2 regions of the Psychrobacter sp. H8-1 genome follow, and region 2 is predicted to be linked to the other one. Evidence: riboswitches for the same ligand, from Rfam matches in the RefSeq annotation. Region 2 holds a riboswitch; the other holds the start of a gene.
What was found. A riboswitch is a leader RNA that binds a small molecule or an ion and turns the genes downstream of it on or off. The one in region 2 is predicted to bind thiamine pyrophosphate.
Positions count from the first base shown of each region.

Region 1: another riboswitch for thiamine pyrophosphate. It lies ahead of tenA (thiaminase II); the one in region 2 lies ahead of thiC (phosphomethylpyrimidine synthase ThiC).

Region 1 is NZ_CAJHBG010000001.1:999,634-1,009,870, reverse strand. Features, by position in the region: gene JMY01_RS04235 (DNA primase) at 1-733, shown strand, start outside; gene rpoD (RNA polymerase sigma factor RpoD) at 1,377-3,254, shown strand; TPP riboswitch at 3,462-3,604, shown strand; gene tenA (thiaminase II) at 3,743-4,390, shown strand; gene JMY01_RS04220 (class I SAM-dependent methyltransferase) at 4,447-5,145, shown strand; gene JMY01_RS04215 (YbeD family protein) at 5,398-5,793, shown strand; gene nrdA (class 1a ribonucleoside-diphosphate reductase subunit alpha) at 6,317-8,593, shown strand; gene JMY01_RS04205 (hypothetical protein) at 9,125-9,352, shown strand; gene JMY01_RS04200 (hypothetical protein) at 9,542-9,742, shown strand; gene JMY01_RS04195 (hypothetical protein) at 9,812-10,204, shown strand.
Region 2 is NZ_CAJHBG010000001.1:2,985,091-2,995,327, forward strand. Features, by position in the region: gene JMY01_RS12355 (hypothetical protein) at 1-125, opposite strand, end outside; gene JMY01_RS12360 (uroporphyrinogen-III synthase) at 218-1,159, opposite strand; gene hemC (hydroxymethylbilane synthase) at 1,301-2,308, opposite strand; gene JMY01_RS12370 (LytTR family DNA-binding domain-containing protein) at 2,590-3,327, opposite strand; gene JMY01_RS12375 (histidine kinase) at 3,836-4,909, opposite strand; gene argH (argininosuccinate lyase) at 5,095-6,468, shown strand; gene JMY01_RS12385 (oxidative damage protection protein) at 6,826-7,116, shown strand; TPP riboswitch at 7,238-7,382, shown strand; gene thiC (phosphomethylpyrimidine synthase ThiC) at 7,627-9,744, shown strand; gene JMY01_RS12395 (fructose bisphosphate aldolase) at 9,837-10,237, opposite strand, start outside.

The sequences.
Region 1 (10,237 bases), 2.0 Mb from region 2:
GCGTCATGATTTGTCTTTGGCAGAAGGCAAAGCCAAGCTGATGTCACAAGTACGCAACCTGACCATGTCATTACCCAAAGGCAGTAGTTTTCGCTATCTGCTCAATAACGACATTTACCAAAAGCTTGGTGGCAGACGCAGCCAAAATGTCGAGGCCAAAGACGCACTGCTAGATTTTGATGGTGACATGACCATCAGTCAGCAATTGCAGCTGTGCTTTTTGTTTCAACCGCGCAGCTTACGAGAAGACCCTATCGAGGATATCTGGCAACGGGCTGGTATTGACCGCATAGACTTGCCCGCTCATATCAAACAAAGAGCAGCGACGGATGCTTTTCGGCCACTCGCTTGGGAAGATCTACAGGATGCGGCACTATTAGATGTGGTCAGTACTATCAAACGCTGTCTTGCGTACTTGCCAGCAGATGTCAACGCCGCTGCGCATTTCATTATGTCCAATGTGCAGCCTATCACTCAAGAAAACCTGAGCCGCAGTTGGAGTGGGTTTTATAAAACATTGACAGCTAGAAACATTTTAAGCCTTGATGAGCTGATTGAAAACTTAGTCATGCAACTGCTGAAGCTACTTATGCAAAAAAAGATGCAAGAGTTGATTAAAAACCCTGACCATATCAAACTGGCTATTGTCAGAAAACAAGCACAGCGCTTAGATGACTGGCTACGCGCCCAGCAAGCCGAGCAATCAGCACAAATGGTGACCGTTCAATCTTAATTTGTATTAATAAAGTGGCAGCCCTTTAAAACATCGCCTATTGCCCCCATTGTTTATGGATATGGCATACATATACTAATAATGAAATATTTAGCCATATAAACCATAACAGTATGGCTGCACTGTGCTCGATAGCTGAGGTCTGTGTTAAACTATGCCGCTGTTTTATATTAGTTGCTATTCTCCAGCAGCTTAGGGCGTGTCCTCATTTTGAAAATGATGATAAAAATGAGATAAATTGAAGTCAAACAAGGAAAATAACGCAGATAATATCGGGATACTAGCCAGTTATTTTACGCCGTTTGGCAAAATTTAGCCATTTTTAGTCCATTTAGATGCAATCGTTCAGGTTGAGGACACGTCCTAGTACGTCCAGAATTTATTGATGATTATATGATCTGTTTTTAAAAGCATTTAGTGTATTTAATAATTTTTTGCTTAGTAACTATTTTATTTATTTAATAATATTTTTATTTCGTAATTTTATTGTAGTTTTTTGAGCCTTTATTCATATCAACTCATTTTCGTTATCATTGACATCCCCTACGCCTTTTTGTGATCAATCGACTGATTGGATCCACGCACCGAGCAAGCGATGGCACGTCATATCACGGAAATGTCCGACGCAAGTAAGTGAGTATTTATGAACGATAAGTCCATTTCTAAGTCCACCTCGCAACTGGCCACCTTAATTCAAATGGGTAAAGAGCAAGGGTATCTTACCTATGCTGAGGTGAATGACCAACTGCCCGAATCCATCACAGAAAGTGATCAGATCGAAGACATCGTCCAGATGTTGACAGACGTCGGTATCAAAATCTTTGAATCAGCGCCTGATGCTGATGACATTTTGATGAACGACGAATCAAGTGACGACGACATGGCAGCGGATGAAGCCGCAGCGGTACTTGCCTCTGTAGAGACTGAGCCTGGTCGTACCACCGACCCTGTGCGTATGTATATGCGTGAAATGGGTACCGTTGATTTGTTGACCCGTGAAGGTGAGATTGTCATTGCCAAGCGTATCGAGGAAGGTATCCGCGATGTGCAGCATGCCATGGCTTATTGGCCAGGTACGGTACAGTTTATTTTAGATGAATATCAGCGTGTATTAGACGGTGAAAAAAAGCTTGCCGATGTCATCACAGGCTTTTTAGATCTTGAAGAAGATACGGACAAAGCCGCTGAAAAAGAAGAGAAAGTTCCTGTCATCAAGCCAAAAGCCAATGCAAAGGCTAAAGACGTTGATGATGAAGACGAAGAAGAAGAAGTCGAAGAGGAAGAAGAAGCTGAAGAAGAAACAGGCGGTATTGATCCTGAAGAAGTGCGTATGCGCCTCGAAGAGATCGAGCATTTATTTATCAAAGCAAAAAAAGCTTTGGCTGAATATGGCCGCGGTAGCGAGCAAGCAAATGAAGCTTATGAGCAACTTGCCAGCCGCTTTATGCTGCTCAAGCTCAACAACCGTATGTCTGATCAAGTAATGGCGATTATGCACGATGTCTATGACGATGTGCGTAAACAAGAGCGTCAAATTATGCGTTTGGTGATTCGCCGTGGTCGTATGCCGCGTTCAGAATTTCGTAAAACCTTCCCAAGCAATGAAACCAATGTTGATTGGCTCACCGAGCGTCTAAAAGGCAAGCCTGCCTTCGCTGAACATTTAGAAAAAGTCATTGATGACATCATCCTCCTACAGCGTAAAATCCTTGATTACGAGCAAAGACTCGACATGGACATTCGTGATATGAAGGACGTCGCTCGCCGTATGGCTGTTGGTGAAGCCAAAGCCCGCCGCGCCAAAAAAGAGATGGTCGAGGCCAACTTACGCCTAGTCATTTCTATCGCCAAAAAGTATACCAACCGTGGTTTACAGTTCTTGGACTTAATCCAAGAAGGTAACATTGGTCTGATGAAAGCGGTCGATAAGTTTGAATATCGCCGTGGTTATAAATTCTCAACCTATGCCACATGGTGGATTCGTCAGGCAATTACCCGCTCTATCGCTGACCAAGCACGTACCATTCGTATTCCAGTACATATGATTGAGACCATTAACAAAATAAACCGCGTCTCACGTCAGCTCTTACAAGAGATGGGACGCGAGCCTACGCCTGAGGAATTGGGCGAACGCTTAGAGATGGACGAAGTCAAAGTGCGTAAAGTACTGAAGATTGCCAAAGAGCCTATCTCTATGGAGACGCCAATCGGTGATGATGAAGACTCGCATCTAGGCGATTTCATCGAAGACGGTACTATCTCAAGCCCTGTGGACGATGCGACGGCAGCTGGTCTGCGCGAAGCGACTCGTGATGTACTTGGCAACTTAACTGAGCGTGAAGCGCGTGTGCTAAAAATGCGTTTCGGTATCGATATGCCAACCGATCATACGCTCGAAGAGGTCGGCAAGCAGTTCGATGTGACGCGTGAACGTATCCGTCAGATCGAGGCAAAAGCGTTGCGTAAGTTACGTCATCCGTCACGTTCTGAGCACCTGCGCTCTTTCCTTGAGAATGACTGATTTATCTAAACGTATATAAACATTCTTAAAATCAAATCAAAAAAGCTGAGCATGTCTCAGCTTTTTTTGTGCCTGAATTATGCTTGTCAGATAGCCATTGCTGATGGTTCTTTGAACATGACTTGCTAATGATGACTGAGTTCGTCTATCATATGGCTCGACTGCTTGAATAATAGCAGCTCGAACTCATTTTATATATATTTCTAAAAAACCTTGTCGGGGTGCTTTGATCTTAGATTTCGTTTATAGACCGTAATTATTTAGTCTATTGAAATCCAAAACCATGGCTGAGAGTTACCCGCGAACCTGATGCAGTTAGCACTGACGTAGGAAACAAGCGTGACATTTTGCAGCACCTCTCTTAAGCATATATTGCTAAGTAACTCTTGCCGGTTTATTCACACAAGCTGGTAAGGCTTTTTTGTGCCTGCTCACTTCTCGTCTCCTACTCTTTGCTTACTTGCACTTTATAACAGTAAGTGAAAACCATGAACTACCAAACACTACGTCACAACTGCCCGTCATGGGATGATTACATTCAGCATGATTTTGTCAAACAGCTGGCCGCTGGCACGCTCGCCTCTGACAGCTTTCGCCACTACCTCGTGCAAGACTACTTATATCTGATTCACTATACCCGCGTGATGGCGTTGAGCGTGTACAAAAGCGACACGTTGGCACAGATGCGTGTGGGTCAAGCAGGTATCAACGCCATGCTCGATATGGAGATTGGCATGTATTTGGACTTCTGTCGCCAATGGGACATACCACTTTCGCAGGTAGAGGGCGCTGCTGAATCTGCCGCAACCATCGCCTATAGCCGCTATATATTAGACGCTGCAATGTCAGGCTCACTGGCTGAGCTGTACGCCGCTATTGCCCCTTGCTTGATGGGCTATGGAGAAATTGGCAAACGCATCAAAGCCGAGGGCTTTATCGCGGGCAATCCTTACCAGCCATGGATTGATGTGTTTTCTAGTGATGAGTTCCAAGCGATTACCGCGCAGAACGAAGCACAGATTGATGCGCTCTTAGCAGAGGCCAGCCCTGCTCAGGCAGACAAGTTCCAACAGCTATTTGACACCGCTGCGCGTATGGAGGTCAACTTTTGGCAGCAAGCGTTGGATCTGTCATAGCCCCTATTTTTTATAAATAAATATCTAACTTAACCCACTACTTAAGGAGAAACACCATGGCAGCATTTGATGAACACGCAAGCGCGTACGACAGCTGGTTTTTTGACAATCAAAACTTACTCACTAGCGAGCTAAAACTGGTCGCGCATTTTTTGGACAAAGATAGTGAGATATTGTCTATCGGCTGCGGTAGTGGCCTGTTTGAGTCGCTACTAGCAAAGGATTACGATATCCATATTACCCATGGTATCGAGCCTTCAAAAGACATGGCAGCAGTCGCTGAGAAGCGCGGATTAAAAGTAGATATCAGCCCTGCCGAAACCTGCGAGATTGCGCCTAATACCTTTGACATCATCATGTTTAACGGCAGTGTCAGCTATATCAGTGACCTGGATATCTGTATAAAAAAGGCATTTGACGCTCTAAAAACTGGCGGCAAGCTCATCCTTATCGATGTCCCAAAAGAAAGCGGCTTTGCCAGTCTGTATAATTTGGCCAGCGCCGTCGATACTTGGGAGCATCCGCTACTTGCGCACATCTCCCCTGCTGACCCCTATCCTATTGAACTGGTGAAATCAGCAAACTGGCGCACCACTGATGAAAAAATCGCCCTGATGCAAGCCAATGGCTTTGTTGATTTTGAGTATGCCCAGACCTTACTGACGCACCCGATGTATGCCAATGACAAAGTCCAAGAAGTCGTCGAAGGCTATGATCGCGGTGACTATGTGGCGGTTTGTGGGTATAAAAGATAAGTCGCTTACTTGTAGTTATCATTGCTCATACTTATCATGCTTTATATTAAACAATAACACGTCGCCATCGTCATCCCAGCACTTGAATAATCACCCAGCTGCCACTATATATAGTGAACAGAGCGACAGGCATTAACAAAGCTATTCATCCAAAGCTTTAGATCCATGAAAGAGCTGAGCAAATCTCAGCTCTTTGACTTTTTTGGTAGTAATGTTAAAGCCCATATTTCAATAAAAAATAAGGATGCCATCATGAGTGATGACCCAAGAGACACCAGCAACCAAAACCACAGCAATCAAGATCAAGCGCCCAAAAGAGATGTCAAAGTCACAGAGCTAGTTGCCAACGACGGTATCTTGAAGGGTAAAAAAACTGATGTGCAGAATCCAGAGCTGTGGGAGTTCCCAATGGACTACCCGATGAGCATCATCGGTCACGAAGGTGAGCATGAGAGTCTGCTCAATGAATTGAAGCTGATTCTTGGTAGTCAGTTTCCAAAGTTTGATTTGGCCTCTATGCAAGTCAAGCCTTCCAAAACAGGCCGCTTTCATTCAGTCCGTGTCAACCTACACTTAACTGCTGTTGAGCAAGTGAACGAGCTGTATGCCGCACTTGAGAGTGCCAAGACGGTACGTATGGTGGTTTAATATAGCGAGTCCAATTTATCTTTAAGCGCAAAATATTGGAAGGTCAATCGCTGACAATATCCTCAATCGTCATCCATATGGGTGGCGATTTTTTTCGGTCTCAGGTACAATCAGCCGCGCTGTAGTCAGCATTATATTGACGGTTAAGGGTCAGTCATTTACCAGATGACAAAACGAGAATTGCAACCCATTTTTTACAAAATATTTTATTATTTTTGCCATTCTCGCCTAACCCTTATACCATCGTCCTTTGCTCAAATCCAAACACCCTTAATCCCTACAACAACATATATCCACTATAAAATCAATATAGCTTTTTCAAAAATTTCCCGCTATATTGTGTCTACTTAACAAAAAACACGCTATATATAGTGCTCAGTGATATTAACCATCACTACGAGTAGATGTCATCTTTTGCCTAAAAAAACCTAGGCTTGCAAGACCATACTGTATAACGTGACAAAAATACTTGCTTGATTTGTCTACGCAAGATAATAACTAGCTATCAACAATAGAGGACAGCATGACACATATCGATAAAATCAAAGTGACCAAACGTGACGGACGATTAGAGCCTATTGATTTAGATAAGATTCATAAGGTAATCGAGTGGGCAGCGGATGGTTTGGATAATGTCTCCGTGTCACAAGTTGAGCTAAAGTCACACATTCAGTTTTACGAAGGCATCAAGACCCGTGACATTCACGAGACCATCATCAAGTCAGCCGCTGACCTCATTTCTGAAGACACGCCTGACTATCAGTATCTGGCTGCGCGTCTGGCCATTTTCCATCTGCGTAAGATTGCCTACAATCGTTTTACCCCGCCGCATCTGTTTGATCATGTGACCAAGCTGACCGAATCAGGCAAATACGATGAGCATATCTTGGCTGACTACAGCCGTGCAGAGTTTGACGAGTTAGAAGCATACATCGACCATTGGCGCGACATGAACCTCGCCTACGCTGCTGTTGAGCAGATGGCTGGTAAATACCTTGTACAGGACCGCGTCAGCAAGACCGTTTATGAGAGCCCACAGTTCTTATACATGCTGGTGGGTATGTGTCTGTTTGCCAACTATGATAAAGCTGAACGCATGAGCTATGTCAAGCGCTTCTATGACGCCACCTCACAGTTCAAGATTTCCTTGCCGACACCTATCATGTCAGGCGTGCGTACACCATCGCGTCAGTTTAGCTCGTGCGTCTTGATCGAATGCGGTGATAGCCTAGACTCTATCAATGCTACCACCAGCGCTATCGTGCGTTATGTGTCACAGCGTGCTGGTATCGGCATCAATGCTGGCCGTATCCGCGCCCTTGGTAGCCCTATCCGTGGCGGTGAAGCGCAGCATACGGGTTGTATCCCCTTTTATAAGCTGTTCCAAACGGCAGTGAAATGCTGCTCACAAGGCGGCGTGCGTGGTGGTGCGGCGACGCTGTTTTACCCACTGTGGCATTTAGAAGTTGAGTCGCTACTGGTACTGAAAAACAACCGCGGCGTCGAAGACAACCGTGTGCGTCACATGGACTACGGCGTACAGTTAAACAAAACCATGTATACGCGTCTGATCAAAGGGCAAGATATCAGCCTGTTCTCACCTTCTGACGTACCTGGCTTGTATGATGCGTTCTTTGAAGATCAAGACACCTTTGAAGAGCTATACACCAAGTACGAAAATGATCCAAGCATTCGTAGCCGTCAAGTACCTGCAGCAGAGCTGTTTAGCCTAATGATGCAAGAGCGTGCCAGCACAGGTCGTATCTATATCCAAAACGTCGACCATTGCAACACCCATAGCCCGTTTGACCCTACAGTTGCACCGATTCGCCAATCAAACCTCTGTATGGAGATTGCGCTACCGACTAAGCCACTCGACAACATCAATGACGAGACAGGCGAGATTGCTCTTTGTACGCTATCAGCGGTCAACTTGGGTAAAATCGACAACGTCAGCGATATCGAAGAGCCAGCCGAGCTCATCGTGCGTGCGCTCGACGCCCTACTCGACTATCAGGACTATCCAGTCAAAGCCGCTGAGAATGGCAGTATGCGTCGCCGTACTCTAGGTGTTGGCGTCATCAACTACGCGTATTACCTCGCCAAGAATGGTGTGCGCTATTCAGACGACAGTGCCCTAGGTCTGACGCATCAAACCTTTGAAGCGCTGCAATTCTATCTCTTAAAGGCCTCAAACAAACTGGCAAAAGAGCAAGGCGCTTGCCCTGCGTTTAACGAGACTACCTACTCACAAGGTATCTTGCCAATCGATACTTATAAGAAAGACTTGGATGCCATCTGCCAAGAGCCGCTGCATTTAGATTGGGAAACGCTACGTGGCGAGATTACCGAGCATGGTCTGCGTAACTCTACCCTAACCGCCTTGATGCCGTCTGAAACTTCTAGTCAGATTGCCAACGCGACCAATGGTATCGAGCCACCACGTGGTCTGGTATCTATCAAAGCGTCAAAAGACGGTATCCTTAAGCAAGTGGTGCCTGAAATTGACAAGCTGCGTGGTCAATACGAGCTACTATGGCAAATGCCAAACAATGACGGTTACCTAAAGCTGGTCGCCATCATGCAGAAGTTCGTCGATCAAAGTATCTCTGCCAATACCAACTATGACCCAACACGTTTTGACGGTCAGCGTGTACCGATGAAGGTATTGCTAAAAGACTTGTTAACTGCTTATAAGCTTGGCGTAAAGACGTTGTACTACCATAACACCCGTGATGGTGCGAATGATGCGCAAGCGGATATGGAAGATGATTGTGCTGGCGGTGCTTGTAAGATTTAGGGTTCGACTATCCAGCTCTCTAATTCAATTTAGAGAGTTGGGTAGATATTTTTATTTAGCAAAAAAAAGGAGGAGAAACAGAAATATATATAGCAGAAAACCACTAAAACCAATCAATAAAGAGGTAAATTAAGTATGGCTAAGAATACAGGCCGTAATACCCGTAAAGGTTCGGTAATAGCTCGAACTCAAATGAAGCATCCTAGTAACCCTAAGCATTCGCTTAAGAGAGACGCTACTACAGGTCAATTTATGAGTGGAATGAAAGGTAGTTATAAAGGAGTAGCACAGGAGGTAGACGACAGAAGAAAATAAAAATGGCACTGATGATAAATCATCAATGCCATCGGAGATACTGAATACGCCAATATTCAATATCAGGAAGTTGAGACTATCGACGTCCACAAGTGATACGGAACAGAATAACTTCGTAGAGTGACGTATTCTAGTTTAAACCGTACCACTTGTCCAAGAAAATCGATGAAGTATTAGTCATCCTTTAAAATAAACTTAGACGAGAGGTAAAAGTATATGGAAACATATCGTGATTTAAATAACGATTCAGGTGTCAGTGCTTATGAAATCAGTAATCACTCAATCACTGTGCGTTTCAAAACAGGTACAGTGTACCTATATAACTATGCATCAACTGGGATCACTGATATCGAAGAGATGAAAAGACTCGCAGAATCTGGAGACGGCTTAAATAGTTATATTGGTAGAAAAGTCAAAGGCAACTACGCTAAAAGACTAGCGTAGATAGTTTGAGCCGTAGGGTGGGTTAGCCAAAGCGTAACCCGCCATAGATTTTTGAAAATGACACAAACGGCGGGTTACATTTTATCCTCATTCTCTACGTGAATTCGGTAAAACTAACCCACCCTACGCCCAAATAGCAATATCGATAAGGGTTGTAGGGTGCGCCCAGCGCACCAAAGATATTGAAGCATGATGGATAGCGGTATCCTGCCAACGACGATGGCTCTCAGAAAATCACAGATTTTCTCTTGCGTCGGGGCAAAGCAGTGCTTTGCTTTTTCCCTCCTCAAGTCTGGGAGTGGTCGCTCGAACGTTGGAACGCTACCAGACACAATAGACTGCACGCCAGCGGCTAGGCAGATACAAGCGGTAGGCGGGATTGGCTACTGAATATCGATACGATTCACTAAAAATACTTTGGCTTTACCGCTATAATTGAAGCACATAGACAGAATAAAAATGACGGAGGTCATAGACTTGCAATATACCGCAATCATCAAAGACGGTGGGTTGTTTATTCCTAACGTATTTTCCGACCTAAATGATGGCGGCTCGCATATCGTACAAGTGGAAATGAACATCGAAGACGTTCGTCAGCAATTAAATGCAAGCGCAGCACCTAACACAGCAGAGCCCAAAAAAACAGTCGCAAAAAAACAACTAAAGAAACAGCCCAAAGCACAAGCGTCAAAAGAACCACAAGACCAGAATGTGGGTACACTGCGTAAGAGCACTGTCGATGAATTGGCCGCATTGGATGATACGGAGCTAAGCGAAATATTCAAAGCCTATCTCAATGATGGATTCAATGATAAAGAAACACCGACACAGATATCTTTGGAGAATCTGTAACACACAGTCTATAAGATAGCGCCTATACGCAGT
Region 2 (10,237 bases):
CAAGCCAAAGCGATGATCAATAGCAATATAAACAGCCACTGCAGTCGTGACAATAAGATGCTCGCCTGCCGGCGCTGCTGAACGGCAGCTAGCGTATCAGATGAAGGTTCAAGCTCTGTTGACATAATGCAGCACCGTTATAGATAGTTTTGATTGCTCCTCAAAATGAGCAATCAAATGATAAAGTAGCAAAAATAGTTGTTTATAAAAGCGTCCGCTAGGACAGACGATCACTTTGAATGGCATCTAAAATAGTCGCAGGCGACAAGTCCTCTACACGCCAATGGCGCAGTTGCTTCTCAGCAAGCATATTCGTTAAACGCTCACCTAGTACCACATAATTAAAATCAGACAAGGTCAGCGCAGATGCCTGCTCTAAACCTGAGTCTGATACAGAGGCCTGTGTTTGCGCGACCACGCTTGCCCAATGCTCAAAAGCGGTACCACTACTCACAATGACAACTGGCTTTGACAGTGGTTGCTCTTCATCTCTTGCCGTAAAGCGGCTGTGCCATTGCTGGTAGTTTGCGCTTGCATCGACAGGTAAAGTACGCTCGTACCAAGCGATACTATCAATCTGTACTCCGCGCTCCTTTAGAGTATTCGCCAATAATCGCCGCCCACCAAGCCCGCGCCAAACCAAAAGCTTGTCACCTGCTTGCAGATGTTCAATCTCTGGCATGGCCAGCATACCTTCATTGTTGGCAATAATTGGCTTTAGGACTTGATAGTTAGGGTGTAGCTTGGGATCTTGCAATACTGAAGCTGTCGCCTCTCCTACCGCAATGATGTGGCTGGGTGCTGTGTTAGCGCCAAGCTCATTCGCTATCGTTCCTGATGGTTTATTTGTATCAGCTTGCTGCTTTTCTTGTGCAAGCGCTTGCCACACTGCCAAGCCTGAAGCCGCCGCCGTGGGGCTGACGATGACCAACGCTTGATAATCACCTGCTAGCCAGCGGCGCATCAGCTCGATATCTGCATCACTGACAGCACGGGTTTGCAGTGTCAACATTGGTATATCGACAACCGTCAAACCAGCATTCTGCAAATACTCCGTTAAAGGTGCGGCGCGCTCTACTGGACGGGTATTGATCACCACGGCTGGAGATGATGTTGAGAAGTCCGTTAATTGAGACGATGATGCGCGAGACATAGACATATACTTGCTCGAAACAATGGGTTTGGTTTGTGCCAAACTCAAGAAGCTTGCCTGCGTTTGTTGCTCAACTTTTTGAGTTTGACCATGGATTAAAAAACAGAAGCCATGAAGGTATTCACGACAACTAAGGTCTGTTTATAATTAAGGGTTATAAATTGCTGCCAAGATATCACCTGCACCATCAGCCAACAACATCTTAGCGACATCGATACCCAGCTGATTGGCCTGCTCTTCTTGCTCTGTTTGCGTTCCTGTTAGTGTAATACGCTTGTTAGCTTTTAGCAGTTCGCTGCCATCCGCTTGTCCGACACGGCCGCGCAGCCATAACTGATCACCCGCATCATCGTTGTCAAAATCTGTCGCGTCTGCCGCATGCAGTACTGCATAAGCTGCAATAGGAACCTGGCAGCCACCCTCTAAATGACGGTTCAAAGCACGCTCTGCGATTAGGCGAATACGCGCTTGATTATCATTAAGCGGTGCAAGCAATGCCATTACCTCTGCATCACCTTTACGGCACTCAATTGCCAATGCCCCTTGACCGACTGCGGGCAAGCAGGTGTCGATATCGAGCTCACCACGAATGCGCTCCGTCAGCTCAATACGCTGCAGACCACTGGTCGCTAGGATAATCGCATCATAATCCCCCGCATCGAGCTTTCCTAATCGCGTCCCTACGTTACCGCGCAAGGTTTTTATTTGTAGGTCTGGACGGTAGGCTTTGATTTGACATTGACGACGCAAACTTGAGGTACCAACGACGGCGCCTTCTGGCAACTCATCGATATTACTATAAGTGTTAGACACAAACGCATCTGTTGGCGCGGCGCGTTTGCAATAAACCCCAAGCGTCAGGCCTTCAGGTAGCTGCATCGGTACATCTTTTAATGAATGTACGGCAATATCTGCCTGCTTGTCATACAGCGCCTGCTCAAGCTCTTTGACAAACAAACCCTTACCCCCGATTTTTGCCAGGGGCGTGTCCAAAATCTTATCACCCTTAGTGACAATTTTTAGAAGGTTGATGGTCATCTCTGGATATAACGCTAAAAGTCGGTCACGAATGTGCTCTGCTTGCCATAAAGCAAGAGGACTTTGACGAGTGGCGATGTTTAACGTCTTCAAAGTAGGTTGCTGTGTGGTGCTCATAAGTGGCCTCAATATAATGGGTTCGATATTGTTGATTCAATATTACTGCTGTTAGGACGTCTATAAGACGCAAAAAAAATACCCCTATTTAAGCATAAATAAGGGTCTGATGATATGGCATCTGTGTTTGCATACTTTTTCGTTAAGAGGGTTAATAATTATAATAAGTTGCGAAAGCTGCGGAGTAAGTCGCGAGAGCGGTGGGAACCTTTAATTATTTGAATGTAGAGGTCTGAATAATAAACGCTACTTTTTATCAATATCTACTTTTCAGCGGCCTGTTACATACTTTGTATTTTATCACGCAATGCCGGTAGATGGCGACGGCTAACCGCTAAAGCCTCTTCAATCCCTTTAAAACGAACCTGATACTGTCCTGAGTCTATGGTTTCTAGATAATCTAAATAGCTGAGATTGATAATAGCATTGCGATGAACGCGGAATAAACGCTCGCCAAACTCTTCCTCAAGCTCTTTTAGGGTCTCGTCAATCAGCACGACGCCGTTTTTATGACGGACTTTGACGTACTTTTGATCTGCCGTAAAGTAATAGATATCTTTAAGCTTAATTAACTCAACGCCGCGATGGGTACGCGCAGAAATATGCTCACGTACAGGTCGAGCCGTCGGGTCTTCAAGCTTACGGATTTGGTTTAGCTGAGCCGCATTTAAGTTTTTGGCTTTACTCAGTGCATCCAATAGCTCATCTTTGTTGGCAGGTTTTAATAGATAACCAATAGCATTGGCTTTGAACGCAGTAATAGCATAGTGATCATAAGCCGTGACAAATATAATCGCTGGCGGATGCTCAAGCTCATTGAGTAACTGCGCACAACGCACTCCGTCCATCTCCGGCATGCGTATGTCTAATAAGATAACATCAGGTTGCTGTAGCTTTACCGCAGTAACGGCTTCTGCACCCGTCGTTGCTTGTGCGACCACCTCATATCCTGACTCCTGTACAATCCTGACCAAACGCTCACGAGCGAGTGGTTCATCGTCACAAATGACAATACGCATGTCAACTCCTCTTTTTTAGCATCTTAACGCTATATTAATATTATTAACAATTTTTATCTGACAGTAGGAGGAATTGCATTGCTCACTGATACTTCTCATCCTACGTCTGAAGACCTAATCTGTTGATTCGTTTGCAAATAAAAAATGTTATAAAGTAAAAGTCTTAGTCCATGGGGTATTGTTATTTTCGCCACATTCTACTGTAAACCTAAAATGCATGGTGCTTAAACTAAAAAACATTTGTTTTCTATTTGTTATCTATATATTTGAATTTAAAAAAATACTCAGGCGTCTTGATAGTAACTTATCGCCTTGTGCACATAAAAATTTAAAGATGTTTTAAAAATAAACAGCTACTTTTAGTATGATTACCATGGGTTAGCATTTTTAAAATAGCTACTTAGCTAAGCGATGCAATAAGCATGCCATAGCTAAGAAATAGCTTGAAATTAGGCTTAACAAACGTTACAGGATAAAACTTTTGATTTACAGGTATGAAAGATAAGGCTCAAAGCCCGACGTCATATAGAGGATACTTAATGACCGTGATGATGCGTTCGCTGGTTACCGTACTTTCGATCTCTGAGCTTTCCCCAAAATGGGTTTTTAAGCGCTCAGCTTGCTCATGCAGATCTAGTTGGCGGCGCAAATCATGCGTAATCATCAAGGTCTTGCTGGGTAATTGCACAGTAATGGTGATAGCAACAACGTGCTTTTGCCACGTTACCACAATATCGATATGGATGGTTTCAGTGGTCATCTCAGCCACATTGAGCAGCATTTTTTCGATTACACTTTGTAAGGTTAATGCCGTAATCACCATATCATACATAATATCATCGTCAGGAAGATCCCAACTGACAACCAGCTTATCCGTCAAACGGCTCGACTCAATGGCCAAATAATGCTCACACAGAGCAACCTCTTCTTCAAAGCTAATCTCACGTGGACCATTAAAACTGGCACGAAACAGTGCTGACACATGTTGCAAAAGATCTGCCGCGCGCGGTGGATTAGATTCAATCAGCGATGTCAAGGTGTTGATGGTATTAAATAAAAAATGCGGGGCAATACGCGCTTTGATTAAATAGTTTTGAGCGATGAGTTTGTTTTCAAATGACTGCTTAAGTGCTACTAACTCACGATGTCGATGTAAAAAATATATTAAAAACACTAACGTAAAACCACCAGAAATCACGCCATCAAACAATACATTTAATACAAAAGCGTGATAGTTGTATTCAAGCCAGCCAACGTTGATCATAACCAGCATCACCAAGATCATCATTAACGCAGAGCTGATGATCATGAGCAGTAATATAAACATACTGACTTTAGGGATGCTCATGCGCTTCAGAATAGGACGCAGATAATCAATCAAATATAACGGAGGGATAATCGACAAAATATTTTGAATGACTCGGCTCATAAATTTGAGCAAAAACTCTGACCAAGTTACGAGATCATGACGATCAATAACGGTAACAAACAGCGACCAAAAAACGATATACAGCAGCCACTGCCAAAGCTTCATGACCTCCATGAGTTTGGGAATAAAAAACTCTAAGCGCTCAGCTAGCAAGGCAACCTCATCCTTTGCTATACTTAAGCTCTTATTCTCCTGACTTGTCTTAGACCAATATGAACGCCAACTCTTCAAATTCTAGTAATCCCCAGCCAAATAATCATTCAGGTGCGCTCGATTCTAGCACAAACGCAGCTAAAAACACCGCACAAAATAACCAATCAAGTAGCCAAGGCCAGCAAATGTGGGGTGGACGCTTCAGTGAAGCAACCGATAGCTTCGTTGCCGCATTCACTGCGTCAGTCGGCTTCGATCAACGCTTTGCCCGTCATGATATCGAAGGCTCTATCGCCCACGCTACCATGCTCAAAGAGTGCGAGATTCTGACTAGCGAGGAAGTCGCAACCATTATCGATGGCTTACAGCAAGTGCTCAGCGAGATCGAAGCGGGCGAGTTTAACTGGTCCATTACGCTTGAAGACGTGCATATGAACGTCGAGTCACGCTTGACCGATATCGTCGGCGACGTCGGCAAAAAACTGCATACAGGACGTAGCCGTAATGATCAGGTCGCCACCGATATTCGTCTGTGGTTACGCGAAGAAACTGACAATATCATCGCTCTGTTGGTACGTCTACAAAGCGGCCTGCTTGATTTGGCAGCGCAGCATACCGATACTATCATGCCTGGCTTTACGCACTTGCAAACGGCGCAGCCAGTTAGCTTTGGCCATCATGTGATGGCATGGTTTGAGATGTTATATCGTGATACCGAGCGTCTGGTCGATGCCCGTCGCCGTATCAACCAGATGCCACTTGGTAGCGCTGCCCTTGCGGGTACGACCTTCCCAATTGATCGTACCATTACCGCTGAGCTGCTTGGCTTTGAAGGTATTTGTCAAAACTCACTCGATGCGGTCTCTGATCGTGATTTTGCCATTGAGTTTACTTCAGCGGCCTCTATCTTAATGATGCATTTATCACGCATGAGTGAAGAGATCATCTTGTGGATGTCGGCGCAGTTTAACTTTGTACAGATTCCAGATCGTTTCTGTACTGGCTCATCTATCATGCCGCAAAAGAAAAACCCTGACGTGCCAGAGTTGGTACGTGGTAAAGCGGCGCGTGTCTTTGGACAACTGATGACCTTATTAAGCCTGATGAAGAGCCAACCACTGGCCTACAATAAAGACAACCAAGAAGACAAAGAGCCTCTCTTTGATTGCGTTGACACCTTAACGGGTTCGCTACTCGCTTTTGCTGATATGCTACCAAACATCACGCCAAACATCGATGCCATGCGCGAAGCCACCATGAAAGGCTATGCGACTGCGACCGACTTGGCAGACTATCTGGTTCGCCAAGGTGTGGCATTCCGTGATGCGCATGAAGTGGTCGGTAATGCGGTTGCATTGGGTATTAAAGAAGGCGTTGATTTAAGTGATTTATCACTTGCTCAACTGCAGCAGTTTAGTGACGCGATTGGTGATGATGTGTTTGATTTCTTAACTTTGGAAGGCTCACTTGCCGCCCGTGATCATCTAGGCGGTACTGCACCCAATCAGGTTAAGCTAGCCGTAGCTAACGGTCGTGCGCGTCTAAAAGTGTTTGCATAAGTATCTGATTTACCACTGCATAGTTTATCAAATAAAAACACCCGCCATCCATGCGGGTGTTTTTGTAAGTTTTATCAAGAATGGCAGCTGTTACCGTCTATACACTTGATAGCCTTTGCTAAATCTCCCAAGACCGTTATCATATAGTCAGTTGAAAATAAAACTCTTACATAAATTTAAGCGCGCTACTGATATAAATTTTACTTGCGTGCTGTTATCACAGAGGCTGCGCAAAATTCACCCCAGTAGCGCTATGTTCTTTTTAAAGTGCATCGACTATAGGTTGATATGAATATTCGATTCAGTACCATATCAGTACCATAATAACGACTTAATACCACTAATAAGGAGTACCTCATGACTGAGACTTTTAATCCGCAAGCCAATACAGTTTTTTGCCGCAAATACCAAAAAGACTTGCCAAAAATGCCGCATCCTCCTTTTCCTAACAAAGCAGGACAAGCGCTGCAAGAGACAGTCTCTGAAAAAGCATGGAACGACTGGCTTGAGCTACAAACCATGCTGATTAACGAAAACCATCTGAGCATGATGGATCCTGAAGCCAAAAAGTTTTTGACTGAGCAGCGTAACAAGTTTTTGGACAATGAAGACTACGAACGCCCGCAAGGCTGGACACCTGAGACATAACACACTCCTGTGACAGCTTAAACTAATAAACTTAATACGAGCAAACTTATCGTTTATTAATTATCAATAGATGGCTAGGTTTCATCATAAATTTTTGTTAGTATAAAGCTGATTCACAACACTGACAGACTCGGGGTGCGGTGTATTAAAGGCTCGCTTTACTGAACTTGCTTTATTAAAGTATCTGCCTTTATACATTCGCTGAGAGATCACCCGCCGAACCTGATGCGGTTAGTACCGACGCAGGGAAGTCTTAAGCACTGGCTATACCGATACAAAGGGCGTGCAGAAATGCCTTTATATTACCGTTATTATTTTATGTCGCTTGTTAAGCGCTTAAGGGTGACGGTTAATATTAAGCTGCGTCCACTGATTTTTTAAAACCATCTATTACTAGGGTTAGTAGTAGATGGTTTTTATAAAACTGAGCTTGTATTGATAACCAACGCTTACCCCCGCAGCTACTGGCGGTGTTGCTTTTACTCAAAAACCAACACGCTAGGACAGCATATGACTACTCTAGAAAACAGCTCAAGTACCAACTCTAACTCCACTTTGAGCACTTCTGCTAATATTCATACGCCCGTCAATAATTCTATTGATAATGGGCATAATAGCAAAGCTGACAAAAAAGCGGACGCGCTAAAAACCCCTGCCCACCGTACGTCTACCGACGCCCGTTTTGAAGAAGACGCTCGCGACTTACACCGCATCCTACCCGCCTCGCAAAAAGTCTATATCGAAGGCTCAAGACCCGATATCAAAGTACCAATGCGCAAGATTGAGCTGGCTCCAACGCCTATTCAGAGCTTGGCTGAGGCTGACTGGGAGCAAAACCCGCCATTTTATGTCTACGACACCTCAGGTGTCTATACCGATCCTGATGCCCAAATTGACCTAACCAAAGGTTTACCAAAACTACGCGAAGGCTGGATAGCTGAGCGCGACGATACCGAGCAATTGAGCGGCTTGTCCAGCTCATACGGGCAAGCGCGTGCGCGTGATATCACCACGGCCAATCTACGTTTTGCCCATATTGATAAGCCGCGCCGTGCCAAAAAAGTCAATGGTAAAGCGGGTAATGTCACGCAGATGCACTATGCACGTCGCGGCATCATTACTCCTGAAATGGAATATATCGCCATTCGCGAAACGCAAAAGCAGCATGAGCTGACTGATATGCGTCAGCACGACGGCGAAAGCTTCGGTGCTAATACGCCTACAATAATTACCCCTGAGTTTGTACGCTCTGAGGTCGCGGCTGGACGCGCAATTATTCCCAATAACATTAATCATCCTGAATCCGAGCCGATGATCATCGGGCGCAATTTCTTGGTGAAAATCAATGCCAATATCGGTAACTCGGCGCTCGGTTCTTCTATCGATGAAGAAGTGTCGAAAATGACGTGGGCGACGCGTTGGGGCGCCGATACGATCATGGATTTATCCACGGGCAATCATATCCATGAGACCCGTGAATGGTTGATTCGTAACTCGCCAGTACCCATCGGTACGGTGCCTATTTATCAAGCACTTGAAAAAGTCGATGGCGTAGCAGAAGACCTCACGTGGGAAATATTCCGTGATACGCTGATTGAACAAGCGGAGCAAGGCGTAGATTACTTCACCATTCACGCGGGCGTACTTTTGCGTTATGTGCCTCTAACCGCTAATCGACTCACAGGTATCGTCTCACGTGGAGGCTCAATCATGGCGCAGTGGTGCCTTGCCCATCATAAAGAAAGCTTTTTATACACACATTTTGAAGATATCTGCGAGATTATGAAGCAGTATGATGTGGCTTTTAGCTTAGGTGATGGCTTGCGTCCTGGTTGTTTACAAGATGCCAATGACGAAGCGCAGTTTGGCGAATTGCGTACGCTTGGCGAGCTCACGCAAGTTGCTTGGCAGCACGATGTACAGGTGATGATTGAAGGCCCAGGCCACGTCGCGATGAACCGTATTAAAGAGAATATGGACTTGCAGCTTGAGACTTGTGCAGATGCGCCTTTTTATACGTTGGGGCCATTAACGACAGATATTGCTCCTGGTTATGACCATATTACCAGCGCCATAGGGGCGGCGATGATTGGGTGGTTCGGTACGGCGATGCTTTGCTATGTGACGCCCAAAGAACATCTCGGTCTGCCCAATAAAAAGGACGTCAAAGACGGTATCATCACTTATAAGATTGCCGCTCACGCTGCCGACCTTGCCAAGGGTCATCCGGGTGCACAGGCACGTGATAATGCCTTATCTAAAGCGCGTTTTGAGTTCCGCTGGGATGATCAGTTTAATCTGGCACTCGACCCTGATACGGCGCGTGAATATCACGATGAGACCTTGCCAAAGGACGCGCACAAATCCGCCCACTTTTGCTCCATGTGCGGCCCGAAATTTTGCTCAATGAAAATCACTCAAAACGTGCGCGAATATGCTAAGGGTTTAGAGAGTAAAGTGACGCCAAGTAGCGGTGATCTAAAAGATAATAATCATCGCATCAAGCAAGTTGATACCGAGCTGGTTGGACAAGCCCGAGAAGCGAGCTTAGATGAAGTTCGTCAAGGTATGGCAAAGATGACTGAGAAATATCACTCTGAGGGTCGTCAATTATATAAAGAGGTTTAGGGTAAACTGTTTATTTCTTATTTAGAATAAAAAAGCTCTACTAATAGTAGAGCTTTTTGCTTTTAGATGGCTTATATCAGTAACAAATTTCGTTAAACCTTCGACGCTTTATAAATCTCATCAATAGAAGCATCAATCGTATCAGCAAACTCTTTATCACTTTGCTGTTTGCTCAAGCCTTCGGTAAAAGCACGTGAGAAACTGGCAATCATACCTGGATTCTCTTCAAGTTTATCGCACGCATCATGACGGCTATAGCCACCAGACAGTGCAACTACCTTGAGCACTTTTGGATGATCAATCAGTTCTTGATAAAAGCCAGCCTCTTCAGGTAGGGTGAGCTTTAGCATCACTTGATGGTCATCGCTTAGACGCTCAAGGTTACGTAGGATATCCGCTTTGAGCAGTAGTTCACACTCATGCTTTTTAGCACTATTGATATCTACTTCTGGCTCTACAATTGGCATGAGACCTTTTGAAAGGATTTGTTTGG